Regions from separate parts of the Pelorhabdus rhamnosifermentans genome, predicted to be linked through region 2. Evidence: riboswitches for the same ligand, from Rfam matches in the RefSeq annotation. Region 2 holds a riboswitch; each other region holds the start of a gene.
The links. A riboswitch is a leader RNA that binds a small molecule or an ion and turns the genes downstream of it on or off. The one in region 2 is predicted to bind cobalamin.
Positions count from the first base shown of each region.

Region 1: another riboswitch for cobalamin. It lies ahead of Ga0466249_RS06645 (acetyl-CoA hydrolase/transferase C-terminal domain-containing protein); the one in region 2 lies ahead of Ga0466249_RS14310 (nicotinate-nucleotide--dimethylbenzimidazole phosphoribosyltransferase).
Region 3: another riboswitch for cobalamin. It lies ahead of Ga0466249_RS06755 (TonB-dependent receptor plug domain-containing protein); the one in region 2 lies ahead of Ga0466249_RS14310 (nicotinate-nucleotide--dimethylbenzimidazole phosphoribosyltransferase).

Region 1 covers NZ_JAHGVE010000004.1:108,427-116,709, forward strand. Annotated here, with positions in the region: gene ribH (6,7-dimethyl-8-ribityllumazine synthase) at 1-154, shown strand, start outside; gene yfcE (phosphodiesterase) at 193-750, shown strand; gene hslO (Hsp33 family molecular chaperone HslO) at 743-1,618, shown strand; gene Ga0466249_RS06620 (hypothetical protein) at 1,929-2,081, opposite strand; gene Ga0466249_RS06625 (DMT family transporter) at 2,168-3,139, opposite strand; gene Ga0466249_RS06630 (hypothetical protein) at 3,136-3,309, opposite strand; gene Ga0466249_RS06635 (LysR family transcriptional regulator) at 3,461-4,312, shown strand; partial or broken gene Ga0466249_RS06640 (Glu/Leu/Phe/Val family dehydrogenase) at 4,385-5,068, opposite strand; cobalamin riboswitch at 5,213-5,393, shown strand; gene Ga0466249_RS06645 (acetyl-CoA hydrolase/transferase C-terminal domain-containing protein) at 5,723-5,902, shown strand; gene Ga0466249_RS06650 (aldehyde dehydrogenase family protein) at 5,937-7,310, shown strand; partial or broken gene Ga0466249_RS06655 (iron-containing alcohol dehydrogenase) at 7,516-7,671, shown strand.
Region 2 covers NZ_JAHGVE010000011.1:76,567-84,849, forward strand. Annotated here, with positions in the region: gene serA (phosphoglycerate dehydrogenase) at 1-98, shown strand, start outside; gene cobS (adenosylcobinamide-GDP ribazoletransferase) at 391-1,146, shown strand; cobalamin riboswitch at 1,257-1,453, shown strand; gene Ga0466249_RS14310 (nicotinate-nucleotide--dimethylbenzimidazole phosphoribosyltransferase) at 1,561-2,595, shown strand; gene Ga0466249_RS14315 (sensor histidine kinase) at 2,716-3,927, shown strand; gene Ga0466249_RS14320 (response regulator transcription factor) at 3,951-5,567, shown strand; gene eutS (ethanolamine utilization microcompartment protein EutS) at 5,849-6,190, shown strand; gene Ga0466249_RS14330 (EutP/PduV family microcompartment system protein) at 6,204-6,638, shown strand; gene eutM (ethanolamine utilization microcompartment protein EutM) at 6,628-6,906, shown strand; gene pduB (propanediol utilization microcompartment protein PduB) at 6,933-7,736, shown strand; gene Ga0466249_RS14345 (propanediol/glycerol family dehydratase large subunit) at 7,758-8,283, shown strand, end outside.
Region 3 covers NZ_JAHGVE010000004.1:132,808-141,090, forward strand. Annotated here, with positions in the region: gene Ga0466249_RS06730 (ABC transporter ATP-binding protein) at 1-373, shown strand, start outside; gene Ga0466249_RS06735 (energy-coupling factor transporter transmembrane component T family protein) at 321-1,208, shown strand; gene Ga0466249_RS06740 (outer membrane protein assembly factor BamB family protein) at 1,216-2,637, shown strand; gene Ga0466249_RS06745 (TonB-dependent receptor plug domain-containing protein) at 2,703-4,664, shown strand; gene Ga0466249_RS06750 (hypothetical protein) at 4,861-5,196, shown strand; cobalamin riboswitch at 5,369-5,550, shown strand; gene Ga0466249_RS06755 (TonB-dependent receptor plug domain-containing protein) at 5,738-7,618, shown strand; gene cobO (cob(I)yrinic acid a,c-diamide adenosyltransferase) at 7,688-8,218, shown strand.

The DNA.
Region 1 (8,283 bases), on a different contig from region 2:
TCTTGAAACAGGCGTACCGACGATTTTTGGTGTGCTGACAACAGAAAACATTGAACAGGCTATTGAACGCGGTGGCACAAAAGCAGGAAATAAAGGATTTGACGCTGCAATGTCAGCTATTGAGATGGCTAATCTATTGAAAAACATAGATTAAAAATACAAATATTACCAGGGAAATAAAGGGTGATTTTTATGAAAATAGCCGTTGTCAGTGATACGCACGGCTGTGCTCAGACGTGGGAAATCATGTATCGAGAGCATATGAAAAATATTGATAGTATTATTCATGCTGGTGATGTGCTTTATCATGGGCCGCGGAATGACATTCCTGCTGAGTATCAGCCCAAAGTATTAAGTGCCGCGTTGAATAAGCTTCCAGTGCCTTTTTATGCTGTACAAGGGAATTGTGATGCAGAGGTAGATAGTATGGTGCTAGACTGGCCTCTTTATGCGCCGCTGATTTTTTTGCAGCAGGGAGACTTTCAGATTGTTGTTCAGCATGGTCATACATTGTCTGATGAGGAAAAGGTGAAGCTCGCCAAACGCTATCATGCCAATTTATTTATTAGCGGTCATACGCATGTGCCTGTGCTGAAAAAGACGGAAGGTGTAATTCTCTTAAATCCTGGGTCGCCTGCCATGTCTAAGCGTCCAGATAACAGGGGAACCATGGCTTTCTTAGTTGATCACAAAATTCAGCTCATTGCGATTGACAATGGCGAAGTTCTTAAGGAGGAAATCTATGGCTGACCCGTCTGACCATCTCATTACTGCCACAGCAGGCAACGGTATCCGCATTTATGCGGCTGTGACTACGAAACTTGTTGAGGAAGCTAGGCGGCGCCATGACTGCTATCCTGTTGCAAGTGCCGCATTAGGACGGACAATGACGGCGGCGTTGTTGTTAGCGGCAAATTTAAAAACAGCAGAATTATTAACGGTTCGGATTGTTGGCGATGGGCCGCTAGGTGAAATTATTGCTGATACGACTGCACAGGGAACCGTGCGTGGTATGGTAGGTGAACCGCATCTTGATTTACCGCTTAATGCAGCTGGCAAGCTTGATGTAAGCAAGGCTGTAGGACAAGGCAATGTATTTGTGACGCGTTTCACCAAGCTGAAACAGCCCTTTACTGGCAGCTCAGCGCTTGTTTCGGGCGAAATTGCTGAAGACATTACGCAATATTTATATACGTCGGAGCAAACTCCATCGAGTGTCGGATTGGGCGTACTTGTTGAACCGGATCTTTCCGTAAGCGCTGCCGGTGGATTTATTTTACAAGCCTTGCCTGATGCGGATCCGTCTGATTTGGCTGTAGTTGAATCCAATCTTACAAAACTATCGGCTGTGACGACGCTGATTCAAGAAAGTCAGTCAGCCAAAAGTTTGATTGAGGCGGCTTGTCAGGGACTTGAAATTCGCTATCACGCTGAGCAGCCGCTTGCGTTTCAGTGCACCTGTTCACGCGATAGGGTAGAAAAAGCCTTGATTAGTACAGGCACGAAAGAGCTTAATGAACTGATTGAAATCGGTGAAGCTGAACTAGTTTGTCATTTTTGTGGGGAGAAGTATCAGTTGAACCGTGAGGAACTCACGGCTCTTTTGAAGCAGATGTAAGTTTATAAGAATCAGCTATATGGAAAGAGTGGCACAGAGTATTGCTTATTGTATGCAGCAAGAGATTGATGAACGTATCCGTGGCTGTTGCCATTTACTTTTGACGGATCAATTTACTTATGTTACAATAAATAGCAAGAAAATGTATGAATCCAATAGAATTTCATATAGATGGAAATAGGTGCCCTTAAGAGCTTAATAGGAAAGTCCGGTGAAATACCGGCGCAGTCCCGCCGAGATTTATATTTTAGATATAAAAAACATCTCTTGATATATCAGTCAAGAGATGTTTTCTATATTTAAAATTCTTTCAGCGGCACCATAATATAGCTAAAAATACAAATAAAAATAATACATAAACACCAAAGACCAGTTTATCATCAAACGTTATCTTATTATCCTTTTTTCCATCTTCGTTACGTGTGAATTCATCATATTCACCACAAAAATATCCATTCGTCATGATACTCATTCCCTTCCGAAAGCTATAATAAGTTTTTTTTCCAAGAGATGGTTTTTTATCAAATAAGTCGGTTTTTTTTGCATTGTTTAATGTTGATGTGATATTTTCATTGTGGATACAGTTGAATGATTGGTGGGGCGTATAATAGATTGCAAAGTACTATAGGAACTAATGAGTATGAGTAATATGCCGATACCTGTGTGAAAGGCGATATTTTCCTTTAAGATGATTAAGGCGAGCAAAGGTGCGAGTGCTGGTTTAATAAAAAATATAATGGAGGCTGTTGTGGCAGAGGTTACATCAATAGCGAGAAAATAAAGCAGATATCCAAATCCGGTTACAATCACTCCTAAATACAGCAGAACAGCAAGATTGCTATAAGTTATGCCCTTCCAGAAGGAAATATGAGCTAAAAATTCAAATGGGGTATTTTCATTCATGCGAATCCAAGGTGAAAGATTGGACAGATAGATCAATAGAAATAAGATCAGATCGCCTGCTAAAAAGGTGAGACAATTCATAACAAGACTGCCATACTTGGCAAATTTCATTTTCCCTATTACACAATAGAGCGAAAATGTTATTGCCGATAAGATGGATAATAGAATCCCTTTGTAATCTGTACTGATACTGAAGGGATTTAAGATACAAGCGAGGCCGATGATACTGAATATCAAAGAGATGATCGTATTTTTGGTGGGCTTTTCTTTTAAAAGAAAATAAGCTAATGGAATCATGAATATGGGGTTGGTACTAAAGATAACTGCTACAGTGGAGGCCGGGGTAAAGATGAGGGCCAGTTGAAAAAAAGACATGCTAATCACAATGCCGAGAAATCCGGTTAGAAAAAAATAACCTAAGTCTGTTCTGGTTAGTTTAATCTGCTTATGAATCATAATTTGAATTGTTGAAGGAAGTAATACGAGTGCTCCAATAAAAAATCGTAAGAAAGTTAATTGTAAGGGATTGATATCTGTTGCAAGGAGTTTGCCTGCAATTTCCATGGTGCTAAATATGATTGCCGAAGCAACAATATAAATAGAGGCTTTGGACATCATTCAACCATCATATCCGTGTCTCCCCAACGATTGGTTAATACAGGGGGATAGTTAACAGGGGGAAATTCAATTTTATTTTGTTTTACAGATTGTGCAGGCTTTTTTAATGGCTTTTCTAAATGTTTTTCAATCGGTTGTTTTTTTAAAATATTATTTTGTGGCACATTCATGAATAAGCACTCCTTAGGTGAAAAGATTTTTTGAAGATGTCGACATCTTTCAACAGTGATTATAGCAATACTGAAACGATATTAAAAATATTTATTTTGACTATTTGATATTCGCCTATCATATAGCAGAGAATGGATCAGGTGGTTTGACATGGACATTAGACAATTGAAATATTTTCTGGTTGTTGCTGAAGAAGGCCAAATTACGAAGGCTGCTCAAAGGCTTCATATTACGCAACCTCCCCTCAGTCAACAAATTCAATTACTGGAAAGAGAACTGGGGATTCAATTACTTGAAAGAGGTAACAGAAATATTCGACTAACAGAGGCAGGTAAGGCCTTGCGTGATCGAGCAGAACAAATGGTGGAATTAGTCAAATTAACAATGAATGAATTACAAGAAGTGAAAGAGGGGGTGAAAGGCCATTTAAAGATAGGTACAATTTCTACAGCGGAATCTTATTTACTTAATAAAATCCAAAAATTTCATCTCGATTTTCCTAGTATTACCTTTCAGTTATGGCATCGTGAGACAAAGAAATTGTTAGAATTACTAAATTTGAATATTATCGAATTGGGTATCGTGCGGTTTCCCCATGACGTGAGTCGATATGATTATGTTGCTTTACCTGATCAAACATTGGTGGCTGCTGCACTGGAAATAGGCAGTAATGATTCAAAGACGATTTGTTTAAAAGAACTGAGTGATCGGCCATTGATGATGCTTCGACGCGATGAACCTATGATTCGAGAGTATTGTCAACAGGCTGGTTTTGATCCTTATATCTTCTGTCTTAGTGATGATATTATGCCATTGCTATTTTGGGCAAATGCAGGAATTGGGATTGCTTTAATACCGAGTTCGACTAAAAATCTTTTGGCCAAATTCTCATTGGATTTTAAAGAAATTATTAATCCTGGTGTTGCTGTTACGAGTGCGGTTATTTGGAAAAAAAATCATACCATTTCTTCTGCTGCTAAAAATTTTATTTCTATGTTGTAGATAAAAAAATAAAGGGGAGTGAATTCACTCCTCTTTATACCGTGTTTTATTCTATAAAATGGGTGTGTTCTATTAGTGGAAAATACAACGAAGTTTTTTTGCTTGAACAATCCGATTGAGTGCTACCATATAAGCCGCCATTCTTAAGGGAACTTTCTTTTCAATATGAACATTCCATACATCTGTAAAGGCTTTTTTCATAATTCTTTTCAGCGTGGTAGTTACATATTGTTCGTCCCACATAAAAGATTGTCCGTTTTGAACCCATTCAAAATAAGAGACAACGACGCCGCCGGCATTGGCTAAAATATCCGGAACGATAATGATTCCTTTATTTTCTAGAATCTTATCGGCATCTTTGCTCGTTGGACCGTTGGCACCCTCGACGACAATTTTAGCACGGACATTATTGGCATTATTTTTTCTTAACTGATTTTCTAAGGCTGCTAAAAATAAAATGTCCACATTAAGAGCCAGTAAATCTTTATTGGATATGCTTTGCAGGTCTTCTTCGGTGTAGCCTCGGAGTGATTTTTTATTGTTATTCGCATATTCGATGGCGGCTTTGACATTAATTCCATCTTTTTTATATAAGGAGACAAAAGCATCACCAAGAGCAACAATTTTAAATCCTTGCTCTTGCAGTAACTTGGCTCCCATACTGCCAACATTGCCAAAACCTTGTACGGCAACCGTCATGTCTTGTGTTTTTAATCCTAGCTTTTCTAATGTACTCAATGCCGATAACATCACGCCTCGTCCAGTCGCTTATGTTCTTCCCAGTGAACCACCTAGTTCCCAAGGCTTTCCTGTTACGACACAACTGCTTTCATGGTTAAATTTTTTTGACGGATAGATTTATTTGTGTTACAATAAATGGTAATAAATATTAATTTGATAAAATTTCATAGATGAATAGGTGCCCTTAGGGGCTTAATAGGGAAGTCCGGTGAAATATCGGCGCGGTCCCGCCACTGTAATGGGAAGCAAACTCAGAAATGTCACTAAGACGCTAAATTCTTGGCAGGTTTGAGTCGTGATGATCCAGAGCCAAGAGAACTGCCTATTTAACAGTCACCGTTTGACCTGCGAGAGATGGGGAGGAGATTTGTACGATAGCTTTTTTATTGTATTGATTTTATCCCAGTATCGTTGATACTGGGATTTATATTTTTTAGATATTAAAAACATCTCCTGGTTTGATGGCCGGAAGATGTTTTTTTTATAATATTTTTTCTTTACCTGAGCGATAATGAGGAAGATATGGAAGCTCTTACCCTTTCACGTTGATACTTTCATTGTCTAGCTTAGGGATCTATATAATCAAGAATTTTGTTTAATGGTAAGCAAATAACAAAAAGGAGAGGATTTATTTTGAATGGTTGGAGACCTAGCTAGTTATCAGAGTAGATGCATGATACAAGGGTAGCTGTGACGACATCCCGTAATGAGGTGCAGTATATTGTGACTGGTATTGCCGATTTACGAGGCAAATGCCTGCGAGAGCGAGCCAAGGCTTTAATTGCCGTGAGTCATCCTGATTTTCGGTCATCCTTATTAGCCCAGGCAACAGAGCAAGACTTGATTTAAGACAAAATTAGATAGTGGGAGGAATAAGAAAAACATGGATAAACAGTACTCAGTAAGTGAAATAATTAACAAATCAAAAATTGCTCAACAAATTCTGGCGGGTTACACACAAGTACAAGTCGATCAATTGGTTCGTGTCATAGGCAAAGTCGTTTATGACAATGCCGAGATGTTAGCCCGTGAAACGGTAGATGAAACGAGAATGGGCGTTTATAAAGACAAGATAGACAAATGTAAAGGCAATTCACGAACAGTCTGGAATAGTTTGAAAGGGAAAAAATCTGTTGGTATCATTAAAGAAGAACCAGAAAAAGGCCTTGTATATGTGGCAAAACCGAAGGGTGTTATTGGTGCGATTACTCCGACGACGAATCCAATTGTTACGTCCATGTGCAATGCCATGTTTGCTGTTAAAGGGCGTGATACGATTATTGTTGCACCTCATCCAAGATCGAAAAAATGCTCCACTCACATGATACAACTCATCAATGTTGAATTGAAAAAATTGGGTGCTCCAGAAAATTTGATTCAGATTATTGAAGAACCGAGTATCGAAAAGACGCAGGAATTAATGCAATCCGTCGATGTCGTTGTGGCTACAGGCGGTACTGGCATGGTGAAATCGGCCTATTCAAGCGGAAAACCTTCTTATGGTGTGGGTCCTGGTAATGTTCAGGTTATTATGGACCGAGATTATGATGATAACCAGGCTGTGAAGGATATTATTGCTGGTAGAAAATTTGATAATGGCATCCTTTGTACATGTGAGCAATGTATTATTGCACCGGCTGAAAAACATGCTGAGATTATGAGATTGTTTGTGAAAAATGGTGCTTGCTATTTTGACGATGAAGCGATAGTGGATAAATTTAGACAAGCCATGTTTATAGATGGAAGCATTAACAAAAAAATTGTCGGACAGTCTGTTCAATTTATTGCCAATCTCGCGGGAGTACCTGTACCTGAAGGGGCCAAAGTCATTATTTTAAAAGCCAAAGGCAAGGGCAGTGCCGATATTCTTTGCCGGGAAAAAATGTGTCCTGTTATGGTTACCTTTGCGTATGAGAAATTTGAAGATGCTCTTGATATTGCGAAAACAAATTTAGTGTATGAAGGTGCTGGTCATACAGCTGTCGTGCATTCCAACAATAAGGAACACATTATTCAGGCCGGTTTGGCGCTTCCATTTAGTCGTCTGACGATTAATCAGTCTTCTGCTACTAATACCGGAGGTAGTTTTTATAATGGGTTCAATCCTAGTACAACTTTAGGCTGCGGTTCATGGGGCAATAACAGTATTTCAGAAAACCTGACTTACACTCACTTAATTAACATATCGCGTATTGGCTATTTCAATAAAGATGCCAAGGTTCCTACGGATGACGAAATTTGGTCGCTCTATTCATAACAGAGGAGGAGCTTGATGATGCAGAGGCTTCAGGTAAGACCTCAGATTCATCAGTAATCACGTACAGGAATTTGCCGAGTTCTTCAAAAGCGGAGCAGGAGATTTAATTTTAACTCATGAGTTTTTGTACACGCCATATTTGCAGGAATTGCATTTTAATGTAGATTTTTTGTTTCAAGAAAAATAAGGTGTAGGTGAACCGTCTGATGAGATGATTGATGCTATTATTCAGGCGATGGAAGAGAAAGAATGCAAACGAATTATTGCCATTGGCGACGGTACAGTAATTGATATTGCAAAGCTATTGATAATAAAGGATGTTAAACATGCACTAGACTTATTTGAAAAAACGATTCCTTAAACCTTGAAAGAAGTCGTGAAAAAATTTTTTCGAGCAGAGTGTCCGTACATTCAATGCGTTGTGCCTGTTTTTGAAGTAAGTGAAGACTTGATTCAGCAGGCCTTGCATATTTTAAGACAGGGGAATATAGTATGATGAAGCGAAGTGTTTCTAAAATAGGAGGACCTGACAGTGACATGATTGATACTGCCAGGTCCTTTATTATATAAAAAAATTTATTGAACTTATTTGTTTCGTTGATCAGAAATTTATCTTGCCTGAAAGTGTTTTTAGACGAAAATATTATCACAAAATATTATCAGATTTATTTGACTTGTTCTTTAATATATGCTATTTAAAAATCATAAGTAATAAATTTAAAATTTCATATAGATGGAAATAGGTGCCATTGCATTGACGATAAATTTTACGCTTAATTCCGTAGTAGCTCTTCTACTCACACAAATAGACACGATTGTCAAAGCCGCTGCGCCGGCAGCAGTAAACAAGATTATTGCTCATTTGGAGTCGGAAGAAAAAACCTTGTCCAGCTTTTTTGTGACCAAAATTCGAGACCCATTGAGGTGATGCTGTTAACCGATATCGAAACAACGGTTGTGTCTGAATTATCAG
Region 2 (8,283 bases):
TGATGGTTTTGGCAATTGATTCTGATGTGTCAGTTGATGTTCTGCAATTTATCAGCGGTGTAGAAGGTGTGTTGAAAGTTCACTTGGTGAAAATTTAAGAAATTACAATTAAAAAATAAATAAAATAAAAGAGGAAAAACGTTATTTGTCTGATGACAGGCAAGTCGCGTTTTTTTTCTTCTGTAAGCGCGTTCTAGTCATATTACAGGTACAACCCTTAGTATTAATGGTGGTTACGAAACGCAATTAATGCAAGATTTTTTTGTAAGACCTATGACTATTTTGGCTGTGTGTGGTAAAAACTTGCTTGTTTAAAATAACAAGCAGGAGTGTTTGGTTTCTTTCATGAATCTATCTAGTAATGAGAGTCTGTCAAGGAGGCGAAAGCAATTGTTCCAGCAGTTGTTCAACGATTTTATTACAGGGTTGCAGTTTTTAACACGTATTCGTCTCGTTACGCAAGTCGATTGTTCTCAAGATAGTTTTCGCCGTAGTGTTAAATTTTTTCCTATTATTGGCTGTCTCATTGGGCTGCTATTATCAGGAATAATCTATGGATTACAGTTGCTTGGGAGTGGCAAAATTCCTTCACATGTTATGGCATGCAGCCTGATTTTGATTGAAATACTGTTAACAGGCGCTTTGCATTGCGATGGCTTTATGGATACGATGGATGGAATTTTTTCTGGACGTTCCCGCGAACGGATACTGGAGATTATGAAAGATAGCCGTGTTGGTTCTTTCGGTGTTATTGCTTTTTGTTTGTTCGCGCTTATGAAATATTCCTTTATCTTGGATATGGATTCTTCTTTATTAGCCTTGGCTTTTTTAGTTATGCCCATTGTCGGGCGGTTGGCAATTGTTATGGCTGTTACCTTGTTTCCCTATGCACGGCGTGAAGGGTTGGGCAAGAGCTTTTCTTATCATGCTGATCGCAGAACCTTGTATATTGCTGGATTATGTGCTGGAGTCATACTCGCTTTATTAGGCAGATTAGCTCTTCTTAGTAGTCTATTTGGTCTTATTTTTGCGTATATTTTTGCCGAATATGTGAATAAGCGGCTGGAAGGATTAACAGGGGACATTTATGGTGCTGTCAATGAACTAACAGAGCTTGCTGTTTTGTTCGTATTTACTTGTTCATGATATGAGGAGTATGGGATTTTTTTTACTATGTTCTTTAATATTTTGCTAAGCTAGCTAAAACAGGTAGGAGAATGGTTACGTATGTAGAAAAAGTGTGATAATTGAATTGAATAAAGTGCCACTGTATGGGTGCCTCTCGACTTGAGAGGAGAATAGGGAAGTCGGACAAGATATTATATCTTGAAACGACGCGGTCGCGCCACTGTAATCGGGGAGAAACTTCTTTTTATGCCACCGGGAGAACGGGAAGGCTAAGAAGGTTTGATGATCCGTAAGCCAGGAGACCTGCCTGTACAGCTGCCATGTACTCCCGCGTAAGGAGTAGTGCCAGAAGGAGAGGGTCTTAAAAATACCTAGCCTTTTTGGTTTGGTATTTTTTTATTGCTTCCTAAAACACATTGAGGAGGAATTCAGATGGATTTCGAAAAAACAGTCAATGATTTTATTGATGGGGCGGCAAAGCCGCCCAGTAGCTTAGGAACTTTGGAAAAACAGATAAAAAAAGTGCTGTTAGCCTGGGGAAAAATTGATTTGGAAATTCGGCCCTTTCATATTATTTTTGCTGCAGATAATGGTGTTGTAGAAGAAGGCGTAGGCAATACTACAGCGGAAATTACTTATTTACAAGCAAAGAATATGGCCGAGGGTCGGGCGACGATTAGTTGCTTTTGCCAGGCTAACCAGATTCCCTATGAAGTAGTGGATGTGGGGATTCATACCGACCGAAAGTCAGGTCTGGATCGGAAGGTAGCCTTAGGCACTAAAAATTTTATGAAAGAAGAGGCCATGACAGAGACGGAGTTTCAACGAGCTTGGGAGATCGGTCAGGAACGAGTGCGTCATGCTGTTTTAGAAAAAAAGTCGAATTTGCTTTCTTTTGGTGAAATGGGGATTGGTAATACAACAACATCTTCTGCCGTGCTTCATGCTCTCACCGGGATGCCGCCGGAATTTATTGTGGGTTATGGAGCGGGCTTAAATAATAATGAGATTTTAAAACGCAAACGCCTTGTTGTTGCCAAGGGGGTGGAACTTCATAAAGAAAAATTGCACACAGTACAAGATATTTTACGTTGTGTCGGTGGATTTGACATTGTTGCCATGTGTTCTGGTATGCTGGAATGTGCAAAATTACATATTCCATTTGTAATAGATGGCTTTATTGCAGCTGTTGCTTATACCTGCGCGTTTCGCCTTAATCATGAGCTTGATGGTTATGCTATCCCTTCCCATATTTCAAGAGAACCAGGTATGGCCTATTGTTTAATGCTTGGCAATATATTAGCGGAAGATGTTGTCTTGCATGCCAATTTGGCACTAGGCGAAGGGACAGGGGCCGTGCTTATGGTTTCGATTTTAAAAACTATGTTATATACTTTGCATAACATGGCAAGATATTCTGATTTTGTTTATAGTGAGCCCTTGCCTGCACAAGATGTGGCCATGTAAAAAAATTGCTACCGTTTGGTAGAATATTGCTATTAGCAGGGAAAAAATTGCATTCTAGCTAATATCTCTATAAGAAATAGTAAGACTTTTCTGTATTGCTTTTTCAAGGGAGGGCGACGAATGCAAACAAGTCATCCATTTGTTTTAGGTGAAATTGTCAACACTCAGGTCTTGCAGGAGATACAGGATAAATTTTCCGAAGCAACGGGTTTTGGCGCAGTCATTGTGGATCGCGAGGGCAATCCAGTTACACGTCCGAGTAATTTTACCTGTTTTTGTTCTTATATACGATCTGAACCACAGGGATTGGCCCGCTGTGTTAATTGTGACGACTGGGGCGGCAGGCAAAATCAAAAGCCTTGTGTTTATCTCTGCCATAGCGGATTAACGGATTTGGCAGCTCCTATTATTGTGCAAAATGAGTATATTGGGGCATTTCTTGCTGGCCAAGTGGTTTTGGATAACAAGAATGCTGATGCCAAAGCGGAAATGTTTCGTCGTACGGAAAATTTAGAGCTTGACAGACAGCTATTATCAAAATTTTATGATATTGTACCGATTGTGCCGGAAAACCGGATAAAGGCGGCTGCCGATCTTATTTATATTATGTCTAATTATATTGTTGAAATAGGTGTTGCCAATATTGTCGGTAAGCAGTTAGTGGATGAATTGCAATCGAAGGCGAACTTAGAGGCCCTATTGCGCGCAACAGAGTTAAAAGCTTTGCAGTCACAAATCAATCCGCATTTTTTATTTAATACACTCAACACCATTGCACGGTTAGCTTTATTGGAAGGTGCAGGACGGACGCAAGAAGTGGTATTTGCTTTAGCTGATTTACTCCGCAATAATTTGCGGGACATCGATGTACTGCGTCCTTTAGAACAAGAATTAAAGTCCATTACAGACTATTTGACGATTCAAAAAATGCGTTTTGGTGAACGGATTCAAACAGTTATCCATGTAGATTCACAGCTGATGAAGGCAGAGATTCCAGCTCTTACTCTTCAACCGCTTATTGAAAATGCCATTATTCATGGATTGGAAGCTAAGTTAGATGGAGGGACAGTTGAAATTACCGGCGAGATTGTCGGTAATTCTATGATGCTTTATGTAATCGATTCAGGAGTGGGGATGTCGGAAGATATGATTCATGCCATTTTTCAATCTGAAAAACGTACGAAAACGCATGGTCAAACAACAGGTCTTGGTGTTATCAATGTTCATAAACGTATTCAACATTATTTTGGTAATGATTATGGTCTTACACTGGACAGTAAGTTAGGAGAAGGCACTCGTATTGCGATTCGGCTTCCCTACTGTTCGGATTAGGCGGATATTTTGGGAGAAACGTTATGGTTACACTATTTATAGCAGATGATGAACAACTAGAAAGACAGGCATTACGGCTAATTATTGAAAAAAATTGTCCTAACATTCAAATTATCGGTGAAGCGGGTGATGGAATCAGCACGGTTCATATGGTAATTGATGAAAAGCCGGATATTGTGTTAATGGATATTCGTATGCCTGGAATGAATGGTTTAGAAGCTGCCAAGCGCATTCGAACGGTTTTGCCTGATTCGCATATTGTTATGCTTACGGCTTTTGATGAGTTTACTTATGCCAGGGAGGCCCTTACGATTGGCGCTGTGGAGTATCTGTTAAAGCCTGTTAGACCCGCTGGTATTGTGAGCGCCATGGCGGTAATCGAAAAAAGAATTGCTGGAATTCGAGTCAAACAAGCTGAAGAAGAGGAATTGCGCAAAAGTGTAGAATCGGCTCTCCCTTTTATCCAAATGTCTTTTGTCTATGATCTGATTTCTGGTTCTATTACAGAGCTTGATCACTTACAGCAACGTTCGCGTTTTTTAGGTCTTACTTTTGATCCTGGTGTAGCTCTTATCGTGGATATTGACAATTTTAAGCAACTTACTTGTCAGGACACGGAGCTTGAAAAGCAATTAATGAAACAAAAAGTTTATCAGCATATTTGTCAAGTTACTGGCAAGAATGCGTTAGTTACACCTTTTGGCAGTGATAATGTCATTGTTTTGCTAGGGTTCGCCAACGAAGATAGGTCCGAAGAAATTGAAAATTCCGTTCAGGAGATAGCTGTTACCATTAAAGAAAGTATTCGGCTTGAGATGAATATTGGCGTTACCATTGGCATTGGCAATTATTATGAGGACCCACGCGAGCTTCATAAGTCTTATTTGGAAGCTCGGCGTGCCGAACGGCAAAGGTTTTATCTTGGAGACGGTCAAATTATTCATATTAAGGATGTGCCTTATGTTAATGCCAGTCCCTTTAATTATCCCTTCCGGTATGAGAGGGCTGTTCTTGATAAGGTGCGGTGCGGTGACCGAGAACAAGCGAAGGAGACCCTCCATGAATTGCTCAATGGTATTTTTGCTAGTAAGGCTAGTATTGAGACAGTAAAGGCTTGCGTATTGGAACTTCTCATTGTATTATCCCGCTCCGCTGTAGAGGGAGGCGCAAATTTAGATCAGCTTACGTTGCTTAATTTTACTTGTATTGATCAATTGACTGCTTGTAACACGAAAGGGCAAGTGGAACATTGGTTATTTGAGGCGCTCGATCATTTTATGGATAATATGTTGGATAATCGTGTGAGTACGAATCTTAGGGTGATTAATCAAGCTTGTGATTATATTGTTCATCATTGTCATAAGAATATTTCTTTGGAAGACGTGGCTCAGACTGTCCATTTAAGTCCCTTTTATTTTAGTCGTTTATTTAAACAGGAAAAAGGCTATAATTTTGTTGATTTTCTTACACAAGTACGTATGGATAAAGCAAAAAAGTTGTTGCAGAATCCTGATTTTACAGCAGTACGCATTGCTTCGGAAGTGGGCTATCAAGATGCTAGTTATTTTAGCCGCGTTTTTCGCCAGACAACAGGGTTGACACCCAATCAGTATCGACAGGGAATAAATAAGCCTAAGTAAAAGCGAGATTATCTCATTGATAGGATGTTATCTATTATAAAAATGACCAAACGGAGATTGTAACACTACAATCTTTGTCTGGTCATTTTTATTTGTAAAAAAAATTACATAGATGAACAAAAAAATCCTGTTAGCTTGTTTTTTTATTATTCGTGGATGAATAGATCGTCAAAATAGCAGCAAATATCTTTGATGCCTCAGCAATATTTAAGCAAGGTAGAAGAGATGAAAAGAGTAAATATACTTTTGTAAAACTATTTTGAAGATTGCGAGGAAAGATCATGGCAACAGAAAAACCACGCGTCGTTCAAGAATATGTACCAGGTAAACAGTTGACGCTAGCCCATCTTATTGCCAATCCAAAACGGGATTTGTGTGAAAAACTTGGACTTGTGACAAGTTCAGCCATTGGCATTCTAACGATTACACCCTGTGAGGCAGCCATTATTGCGGCAGATATTGCGACGAAAACGGCCGATGTTCAAATTGGTTTTATGGATCGTTTTACAGGTTCCCTCGTTATTACAGGGAATGTAGCTGCTGTTGAGGCAGCCCTCAGTCAGATTATTCATGTTCTTCGTGATGGCTTGGGGTTTACAGGTCCAAAGTTGACGAAATCCTGATATGGAGAAGGTTATGTTTGTTGGTGCCGTAGGGGCCGGGAAAACGTCGCTGATTCATGTATTACAGAATGATTGCCAAAAGGTACAGAAAACACAAAGTATTATTTTCACAGATGGTGCCATTGATACGCCAGGTGAATATGCGCAAATTCCACGATTTTATTCGGCACTACTGATTACTGCTGTGGAATCTTCGATTGTCGTTATTGTGCAAGATGCAACAGATTTAAAAACTACTCTTCCGCCTGGTTTTGCTGGGATATTTACGCGAAAGGTTGTTGGAGTAGTAACAAAAATTGATGCACTTGGCGCAGAAAGGGAGAAGGCTCGCAATCGGTTATTTCAAGTGGGGGTCAAAGATCCGATTTTTTTTGTTTCAGCCCATACAAGGGAAGGTATTGATGTATTCATGGATTACTTGATGAAAGGAGGTGTACATAATGAGTGAAGCGCTAGGAATGGTTGAAACGCGTGGGTTAGTGGGGGCCATTGAAGCAGCTGATGCCATGGTTAAGGCAGCAAATGTCATTTTAATTGGCTATGAGAAAATTGGCTCAGGTTTGGTGACAGTCATGGTACGCGGTGATGTTGGCGCAATTAAAGCAGCCACAGAAGCGGGTGCTGCCGCCGCCCAAAGGGTGGGTGAAATTGTATCTGTTCATGTGATTCCACGTCCGCATACGGATGTAGAAAAAATTCTTCCCAAGGTAAAGTAGGCATTAATATGGAGGTGACAGGATAAATGCAAGAACAATTAATTGACAAAGTGATGGATGAAATTAAGAAACGGATGGAAAGTCAGGAACCTGCCAAGGTGGAACAAGAGCAAGCGATAACGTCAGGAGCAAGTTTTGCGAATCCTGGACTAACTGAATTTGTGGGAACTGCTATTGGCGATACGATTGGTCTAGTTATTGCCAATGTGGATCCTATGCTGCATGACATCATGAAAATTGATCCAAAATTCCGTTCGATCGGCATATTAGGTGGCCGTACTGGTGCCGGCCCTCATATTCTGGCTGCTGACGAGGCCGTCAAGGCTACGAATACAGAAATTATTACGATTGAATTAGCCCGTGATACGAAAGGCGGCGCCGGACATGGTTGCTTGATCTTGTTTGGTGCTGAAGAAGTATCAGATGCCCGGAGAGCTATTGAAGTGGCACTAAAAGAACTAGATCGGACGATGGGCGATGTTTATGGTAATGATGCCGGTCATATTGAACTGCAATATACCGCTCGTGCCAGTTATGCAGTGAATAAAGCTTTTAATGGTCCGATTGGCAAGGCATTTGGTTTAGTTGTTGGTGCTCCAGCAGCTATTGGCGTACTCATGGCGGATGTGGCAGTGAAGACAGCTAATGTCGAATTAGTTGGCTATGCGAGCCCTGGTGGCGGAACAAGTTATTCTAACGAAGTTATTATTATGGTTACAGGTGATTCCGGTGCCGTGCGTCAAGCCGTACTTGCTGCGAAAGATACAGGGAAAAAACTACTGGAAGCACTAGGCGGGCCTGCTCCGTCGACAACAACACCTTATATTTAAGTAGCAAGGAGGGGAGACAACATGAAAAAATCGAAACGTTTTGAAGCTTTGGCAGCGCGTCCTGTTAATCAGGATGGTTTTGTAGTGGAATGGCCGGAAGTAGGCCTTATGGCGATGGGGAGCCCGAATGATCCGAAACCGAGCATCAAAGTGGTCAATGGTAAGATTGCCGAAATGGATGGGATTCCCCGCGAAAAATTTGACTTTATTGACCAATTTATTGCCGATTACGCAATTGATGTGTCTATTACTGAACAAGCCATGGCGATGGATGATTTGGCTATTGCCAAAATGCTTGTGGATGTCAATGTTTCACGCGATGAAATTGTCAAGGTAGTTCGTGGACTGACAGCAGCCAAGATTGTTGCTGTATTCAATAAAATGAATGTCGTTGAAATGATGATGGCGTTACAAAAGATGCGGGCGCGTAAGATTCCTTCTAATCAGTGTCATATTACGAATATCAACGATAATCCTGTCTTAATTGCAGCAGATGGTGCTGAAGCTGCACTACGTGGTTTCGATGAAATGGAAACAACCGTTGCGG
Region 3 (8,283 bases), on a different contig from region 2:
GCCGCCTGTTTTGCTTCTGGATGAGCCAACGACAGGCCAGGATATTGGTCATATTGAAGACATTGTCGCTTTGTTAAAAGAGTATACAGTTCAGGGAGGAACCGTCATTTTTTGTACTCATGATACGGAAGTAGCGGCGCGATTTTCCGACCGGATCATTGTGCTTGGACAAGGAAAAATTGTCGCCGATGATACACCGCAGGTTGTTTTTTCTCAAGAAGCCCTGTTACGGGAAAATGGATTAAAAGCGCCTTCTGCTTTGCTTACGGCGAAAAATCTATATGATGGTCAGGCTGTGACCGTTCAGGAGGTGGTCGATTATGTACGACAGGAAGGTGTGGGAAGCTACGCCGGACCATACGCTGTTTCATAAACTAGACGTTCGCACCAAACTGATGTTGCTTGGCTGTTTTGCGATTGTTTCGCTCCTAATTGACAGTTCCCGTTCTTTGTTCATTTTGTTTTGCCTTACTTTAGTTATGCATGGATTGGCCCATTCATCCTTGGGACGTTGGCGGATTTTGGTGCTGTTTACTTTGCTGGGAATTTGGGGATCCATGGCCAGCCAGGCGTTATTTTATAGTCAGGAACCACGCTCCATTGTGGCTTGCCTGATTGCACCGACCGTACCTATCATTGGAAAGCTAACAGGCGGCGTTTTTGTTTATCGGGAGGGATTGGAATATGGGGCAGTCCAGGCATTACGGTCAGGAATTATGCTCTCATTGGGTCTTTTATTAACGTGGACTTCCGATCCCAGAAAGTTATTGCGCAGCTTTATGGCCTGGAAAATGCCGTATGAATTGGCATTTATGCTGATTACTAGCATTCGTTTTCTTCCTGTGATTTTCCAGGAGACATCGGTTGTGCTCACGGCCCAGCGATTACGGGGTTTTAAGCCTTTTCGAACGATCTCACCGCGCCATCTCATTCAAACGGCGTTTCAAACTTTATTTCCAATACTGGCAAGAACGCTGCGCCGGGCTGCCACGCTGGCTTCTTCCGTTGAAAGTCGCGGTTTTGGACGTGGATTTCATCGTATTGATATGGAAAATTGGCCAAAGGTAGAGCAGCTTTTTAGCTACGGTTTCATTCTTGTGATAGTCAGCATGGGTGTATTAAAAATCATGGATGTTTTGCAATTTAATGGTCTGATTTATATTCCAGCTTGGCGTGTTTTATACGATCTGATGAAAGTATGGATGTGAGGAAAAAATGAAAAAAATCCGTACCGCTTTGCTGTTTGGCCTGTTTGCCGTAACGATGGGGGCCATTGCTTTACATATTTTTGGCGGCTCTGGCAGTATGTTTTCGTCGACTGTTGCATCATCTGATTCTAAGCAAGGGCTTTATCGAAAAACCGCTGAAATTTCTTTGGGAAAAGTAGAAGTACAGAATTATCAGCGCATGGGATTTACGAAAGGGTTTATTCAATTTTCACCGGATAATCGCGAGTTGGCTATGGGAACGGATAATGGTGAATTGCTCATGTTTTCCGCTACGGGAAAGCTATTATGGCGGAAAAATTTAGGACTTGGCACCATTTCAGCGTTAGAATTTACCCGAGATAATCGTTCTTTGTTAATTGGCGAAACCAGTCAGGAAGGCTGTTTACTTTGTCTTGATGTCAATGACGGCCGCGAAATATGGCGGCAGGCCAGTGTAAGTGAACTTGGTGTCGGCATTAAGGATAAGACCTATCCCGGAATTGTCAGTATTAAAACAGATCAAAGCGGAAAAATTTATGCCGCTGGATTACGCTATATTCGTTTTTCCGACGGTCATAATGAATATAAAAGTCGAATTTATCAGTTCGACGCAGACGGTAACCGGCTGGCGATGTTTCCAGAACAAGAAAATATGGATGCCTGGGCGGGATGGGTCAGTGTAGATGAAAGGGGTGACAAAGTCTGCTTCGGTACAGCTAACTGGGATAACCGCAAAGTACTAAAATACACGGATATTCTTTATTGTCTTGATGGTCAATTGAAAAAGGTGCTGTGGACGCAAAAACCCGATGTGGTTTATCCTTACGAAACTGTGACCATGCGTTGCAGCCCTGAAGTTACGTCGGATGGCTCTCTTGTCGCTGGTGTTGCGAGCGATGGGCGCTGCTTCTTATATGACGGAACTCAGGGACAGTTATTATGGCAGCGTACGGTGAGTTTGCCGCAAAAAATTGGTGGCGTCTACATGAATACAAGCGGTAATTACTTGAAAACCATCGGCAGAGAATTTTTGTTTACTACAGGTAACACTTACAACCGGGCCAATTGGCAGCTGCCAACGCCGATTGAACATCCCAGTTCCAACAGCTTATTTGTTTTTGATCAGACAGGTGAATTGGTGAATCGCTTAAAATTCGGGGGAATGATTGAACAACTTGTTGTGAATGAGCAACATGCCGTACTAGCCGTTGGCCGCAATGTGCGTACTAAGGATCCGAGTATTCATGGCCTTTATATTGTATCGCTGCCTGACGCAGCATTACAGGATTCCGTTGCTACAACCGGGCCTTGCGTGGGTGTGGCGATAAGTTCGGACGGCCGCTGTGTCGCCGGGGTGGAAGCGCCGCTTCAACTTGATGACGGGCAGGTGATTGGTGAATATAAGCTGATTATGTTGGAGAAAAAATAATTGTAATGTGATTTTTTATAAATACAGATGAATGATAGGATAGAAATAAGGGGGACTATTTAAATATGGTTATTACTAAAACGAATAAAAACCGAGTAAAAATACAACTTACTGCAATGGCTTTGAGCACAGCTCTATTATCAGGTACAGCGAGTGCTGATACAGTAAAAACCAGTAATGCACCAGATGATAAGTTAGATCCAGTTCTTGTAACGGCGCAACGTTATGAAAAACGTGATGTGGACACACCAGCAACGACCAGTGTTTATTCAGGCGAAAAATTACAGGAGACTGGAGCGAAAAATGTTCTCGAAGCATTAAAATTAACGGAGGGTTTCGTTTATTCTGGTTATGGCGCTTCAGGGGCTTCTCAGGGTACAATGACAAGTAAAGTGATTATGCGAGGCGTATATAGCGGTACCTTGGTATTGATTAATGGTACACCGATCAATATAAGAGGTTTATATAATTTAGAAGATATTCCTTTGGAAAATGTAGAACGTGTTGAAATTGTCAGAGGAGGGGGTTCTGTACTCTATGGCAGCGAGGCTACCGGCGGAGTCATTAATATTATTACGAAAAAAGAACGGCAAAATTCCATTACGGTGTCAGAGGGGAATTACGGTCAACAGGACTATGATTTAAATCTACAGATGGGTAAATTAGGCATGGGCTATAATTATGAAAAATGGGGTAATGCGGGTAAAGCCTCTTCTTATGTAACAAGCGGCAAAGAAATGTATAATATTTTTGCTGGTTTAGAACGCAATAATTATTCATTTAATTATAATTTCGATACAGCATTATCCTTATTGTACGATCATAGTGATTCAAAGTCCCGGTATAATTATTGTTTTGGCGAAGGGTATGCAAGTAATTTGGCAGATAAAACCCGATATACTCGAAATTATTACGATAACAAGAATTTAGTGCAGTTACAGTATCATCAGGATCATGTAAAAGGTACCGTGTACTATAATGATAAAAATCTTGAAACATTGGGCGTCGATAGTTATTCTTCCGCAGGCAGTATCAAAAATTATCCACAATATACCGATACGGAGGAAAAAAACCGAACTTATGGCTTGGATTTACAACAAGATTGGCAGATTAATGCGAATAAGTTATTACTTGGTCTTACCTATCAAAATGAGTATTATTTGCCGAATGTCAGTAAAAGTTTAAATTATGAACGGAATAATTATTCGGTCTATGGTCAGTGGGAGCAGCCTTTTAATGACGTCAACACGATGATACTCAGTGGGCGTGAGACTTGGACCGGCGGCGCGCCGAATGATAAAAATTATGATAACTTTAGTTCCCAAGGTCAATTTATTCATAAAATTAACGAAAACGAAAGTATTTATACCAGTGCGGGTCAATCGTTTAAAATGCCAACTTTTAGCCAAATTTATGGCAGTAGCAGTAGTTTAATGGTGGGGAATCCCAACGTGAAACCGCAGACAGGAATGCACTATGAAGTAGGCTGGAAGAAAAACAGTGATCATCATCAATGGCGGGTAGCTTTATTTAATTATTATATTAAAGACAATATCACTTCTCAAAATATCACGACAACAGACCAATATCAATATACCAATGAAGACTTGAAAAATACCGGAATTGAGCTAAGTTGTAATATTGAAGGAACTGACGGCTGGAGTTATAACTGGGGTGTCACTTATGGTAATCCACAGTCCAAAACAACGGCTAAACCCTATTGGGACAGGACCTATGGCCGCTGGCAAGTTAATAGTGGCGTAACCTATCAAAAAGATAAGTGGCGTGCCACTCTTACGGAAAGTTATTTAGCTGACCGTGTTATGACACCGAGTTCGGCTGCTTCCTATGGTCAGAAGCCTTATCTTATGACGAGTTTCAATGTTGATTACGAGATAGATAAAAAACAGGACATCTTCTTCACAGCAAATAATGTCTTAGACCGTGATGATGTCATTTCGCATCAAAGCTCGGAATATTATTACACGCCATTTAATTATAGTTTAGGTTATAAAGCAAAATTTTAATGAGTCATAATCCGGTAAAAATGGGTTAAGATTTTTAACTCAAAGGTGTTGTAGAACGCTATGACTTTTCCGCTTTTGGCCTAGTAGTAGCTGAAAATATCGTTGATAATATTATTTTTAGGAGTAAATCTAGGTAAATAATGAATGATAAAGTGGTATATAAGAAATACTTTTATAAGAAAGAAGGAATTAATTCATGTCAAATTCATTTTCTTTTTCAGTTCCTGAAGAGATTAAAAATAATCCGGATTTAGCTTCGAATCTTATCGATACAGTTCCGCTGACGCCCTTAACGGAACGTATTGTCAAAAATCAGCCTCACTTGATATCGAAACTAGAAAAATTAAAATCATTGATGGGAGAACAAGCATTTACTCAATGCATGGAACGATTAGCTTCGCTGAAATTAATCGACAACACTTTATGGCTAACAACTAATTATCAAATGGATCGATCCATATTGGAACGCAATCATCTGTTACAGTTAAAACAGGCTTTTGACGTGAAATACGTACGCATCATTTGTATATGAATTTTTGGTTCATGAATTTATGCAGCTTTCCTTGGAAGAATGGGCACGAAAAGTACAGCAACAGCAACAGACATTGCAAATTGCAGGCTCAAAAAAGTGGATAAGGCAGGTATAGCTTGATTCTTTTTCCATGAAGTGCTAGAATATTTATGTAATTATATTATTTTGAAAATTTTATAATGATCAAATAGGTGCCCGAAAGGGCTTAAAAGGGAAGTCCGGTAACACGCCGGCGCGGTCCCGCCACTGTAATGGGGAGAAACCCAAGGTTTACCACTGAGACAAGCTGTCTTGGGAAGGTTTGGGCAAACAATGATCCAGAGCCAGGAGAACTGCCTATTTCATAATCACCATTTGTACCCACGAGCGATGGGGAGGGGATACGCAGAGCGTTCTATTTGATTTTCCTTCCCGGCTATTTTGTAGCCGGGATTTAATTTTAAATGGATTTCTCAGAAACAGCCTTCCGATAGTTATGGATGGCTGTTTTATTTTTTCCCACAAGGTGATTATTTTGAAGAGTATTTGTTGAGGAGGAGAAATGATGCTAAAAAAAAGAACAATGAACAAAAAAAGCCATGCAATGCTATGTGCTCTCGTAAGTAGTGCCTTGCTATTGCCGGCAACAGGAATTGGGTATGCCGCAGAACAAAGCGATTATTCTTTTGATCAAGTAGTGGTTACGGCAACGAAAACACCTGTAAAACAGTTTGAAGCCAATGCGAACATTTCGGTGATTACAAGGGAACAAATCGAAACAAATCACTATCAGGATTTAACAGAAGCTTTACGTAGTGTGCCAGGAGTTGGGATTAATAATTATGGCAATGGTGTAGGTACGGCCTATTCGAACAGCGTTAGTATCAACGGTTCTAAAAATATTGTGGTTTTAATTGACGGTGTCCGGGTCAATGTGAATGGCAGTGGATTTCCTGCCGGATTAATTAATTCTATGGATAGCATTGAAAGAATTGAAGTGCTGAAAGGAGCTGCTTCGACTCTTTACGGTTCAGATGCGCAAGGCGGTGTTATCAATATTATTACCCGTAAAGCGGAAACGAATAAAACGACATTGACAATGTCCGGGGGAAGTTATGATAAAGAAAATTATTCCCTGTCTAATCAGGGAAAATCCGGTGATTATAGCTGGTTAATTACTAGTCAAAAGGACATTTCTGGAAATTATAAGGACGGACATGGTAATGAACTTCCGACTCATTTGAATGCGATTACTAATACCTTCAAACTGACCAAAAAAATCAATGATGCATCCGATATTACGATGAGTTACGATCAATATAAAGATAATTTCTTGTATTCCTATTATGGTCCGAACACAGGATCAGATGATAATTACAAGTGGAGAGTTAATTACAGGTATAAATTTTCAGATAATTCATCTAACTCTTTGACTTTTTATACGAATCGAAATAAGGTGAACACTTATTTTAATGGTGGTTATTCATGGCTGCTAGATACAAAGACAAGAGGAATTCAGGATCAGTATACGCAAAAGGTCGGTAAAGATCATGTGATAACAACCGGTTTTGATATTTATCAGGATGAGATGGTTCATTATAAAGATTCTTCTTCTTCGGCAGATAATAGCCCTATTAACGGGAAAACCATAACAGACCGGGCAGTATATTTACAGGATGAATGGAATTTATCTAATCAGTGGAAACTGACTTCTGGGATTCGCAATGATAACAATTCCAATTATGGAAATCATGCTACTCCCAGTTTCAACTTAGGATATACACAAGATGATCATACCAATTATTATATTGCTTATAAAGAATACTTTATTTCACCTAATTTTTATCAATTATATGATGGGGCACATGGAAATCCAAATTTAAAAGCAGAAACAGGCCATACAACAGAGGCAGGTGTGAATCATAAATTTGATGAGACCTTGACTGCGTCAGCACATATTTTTGAAACCAGTAGTAAAAACAAATTTAATGTTCCGTCGCCGTATGGTTCTGACCCGTATGAAAACATTGATAATGATATCATTCATGGCTGGGATGCACAATTGAATAAACAATGGTCAAAAGCATGGAGTACGTTTGTTGGGTATACACACCTTAAAGAGACGACAGTAAGCCAATATGCAAGTACACCCGGCGGTGTTTGGAATATCGGCGTAAATTATCAGCAGGATAAATGGGATGTTCATTTACAAGGCAATGACTATATAGGTGCACCTCAATATTTGCCGTGCAGTACCTATTGGGTATGGAATACGGCAATAAATTATCAGATGACCAAGGATACTAAAGCGTTCTTTAAAGTAAATAATTTATTCAATAAATACTATTCAGAATATACGGATGGATCTGGTCCTTATGGTGGTTGGTCCTATTATACGAGTCCAGGCCGCAATTATCAATGGGGCGTCCAGTATCAGTTTTAGATAAAATATTAAGTTCTTCTTTGTCGAATTTATGATGCTAGCAGTTTAAATGAAGGGAGAATAAAAGTGATGGAAAAGCATGGATTAGTCATTGTACATACGGGAAATGGTAAGGGGAAGACGACTGCTTCGCTTGGCATGGGGATGCGCGCCTGGGGACAAGGACTTAGGGTGTTAGTCATTCAATTTATCAAGGGCAATTGGATATATGGCGAATTGAAGGCTGCGGAACAACTAGGTCCTCGTTTTGTAATGCATCAGATGGGGGAAGGCTTTTTGAAAAATTCTTCAGATGATAAAATGTCAGTTCATCGTCAAGCAGCAGTTGAAGCACTAACAACAGCGAAAGCAGCGATTCAATCAAGCGAATGGGATATGATTATTCTTGATGAAATTAATTATGCTGTGAAGTTTGGCATTGTAGCGGTGGAAGATGTGTTGGAATTAATAGATCATAAGCCATCCTTGCTGCATTTGGTTTTGACTGGCAGAGACGCTAGGCCTCAGATAATTGAAAAGGCAGATTTGGTTACAGAAATGAAAGAAATCAAACATCCTTATAAGCAAGGTATTCAAGCGCAGCCAGGAATTGAATTTTAAATGAATTGTACTATATGACAAGAATATAACAAAATTGTCCCAAAAAGCAATTAGCGATTAATAGG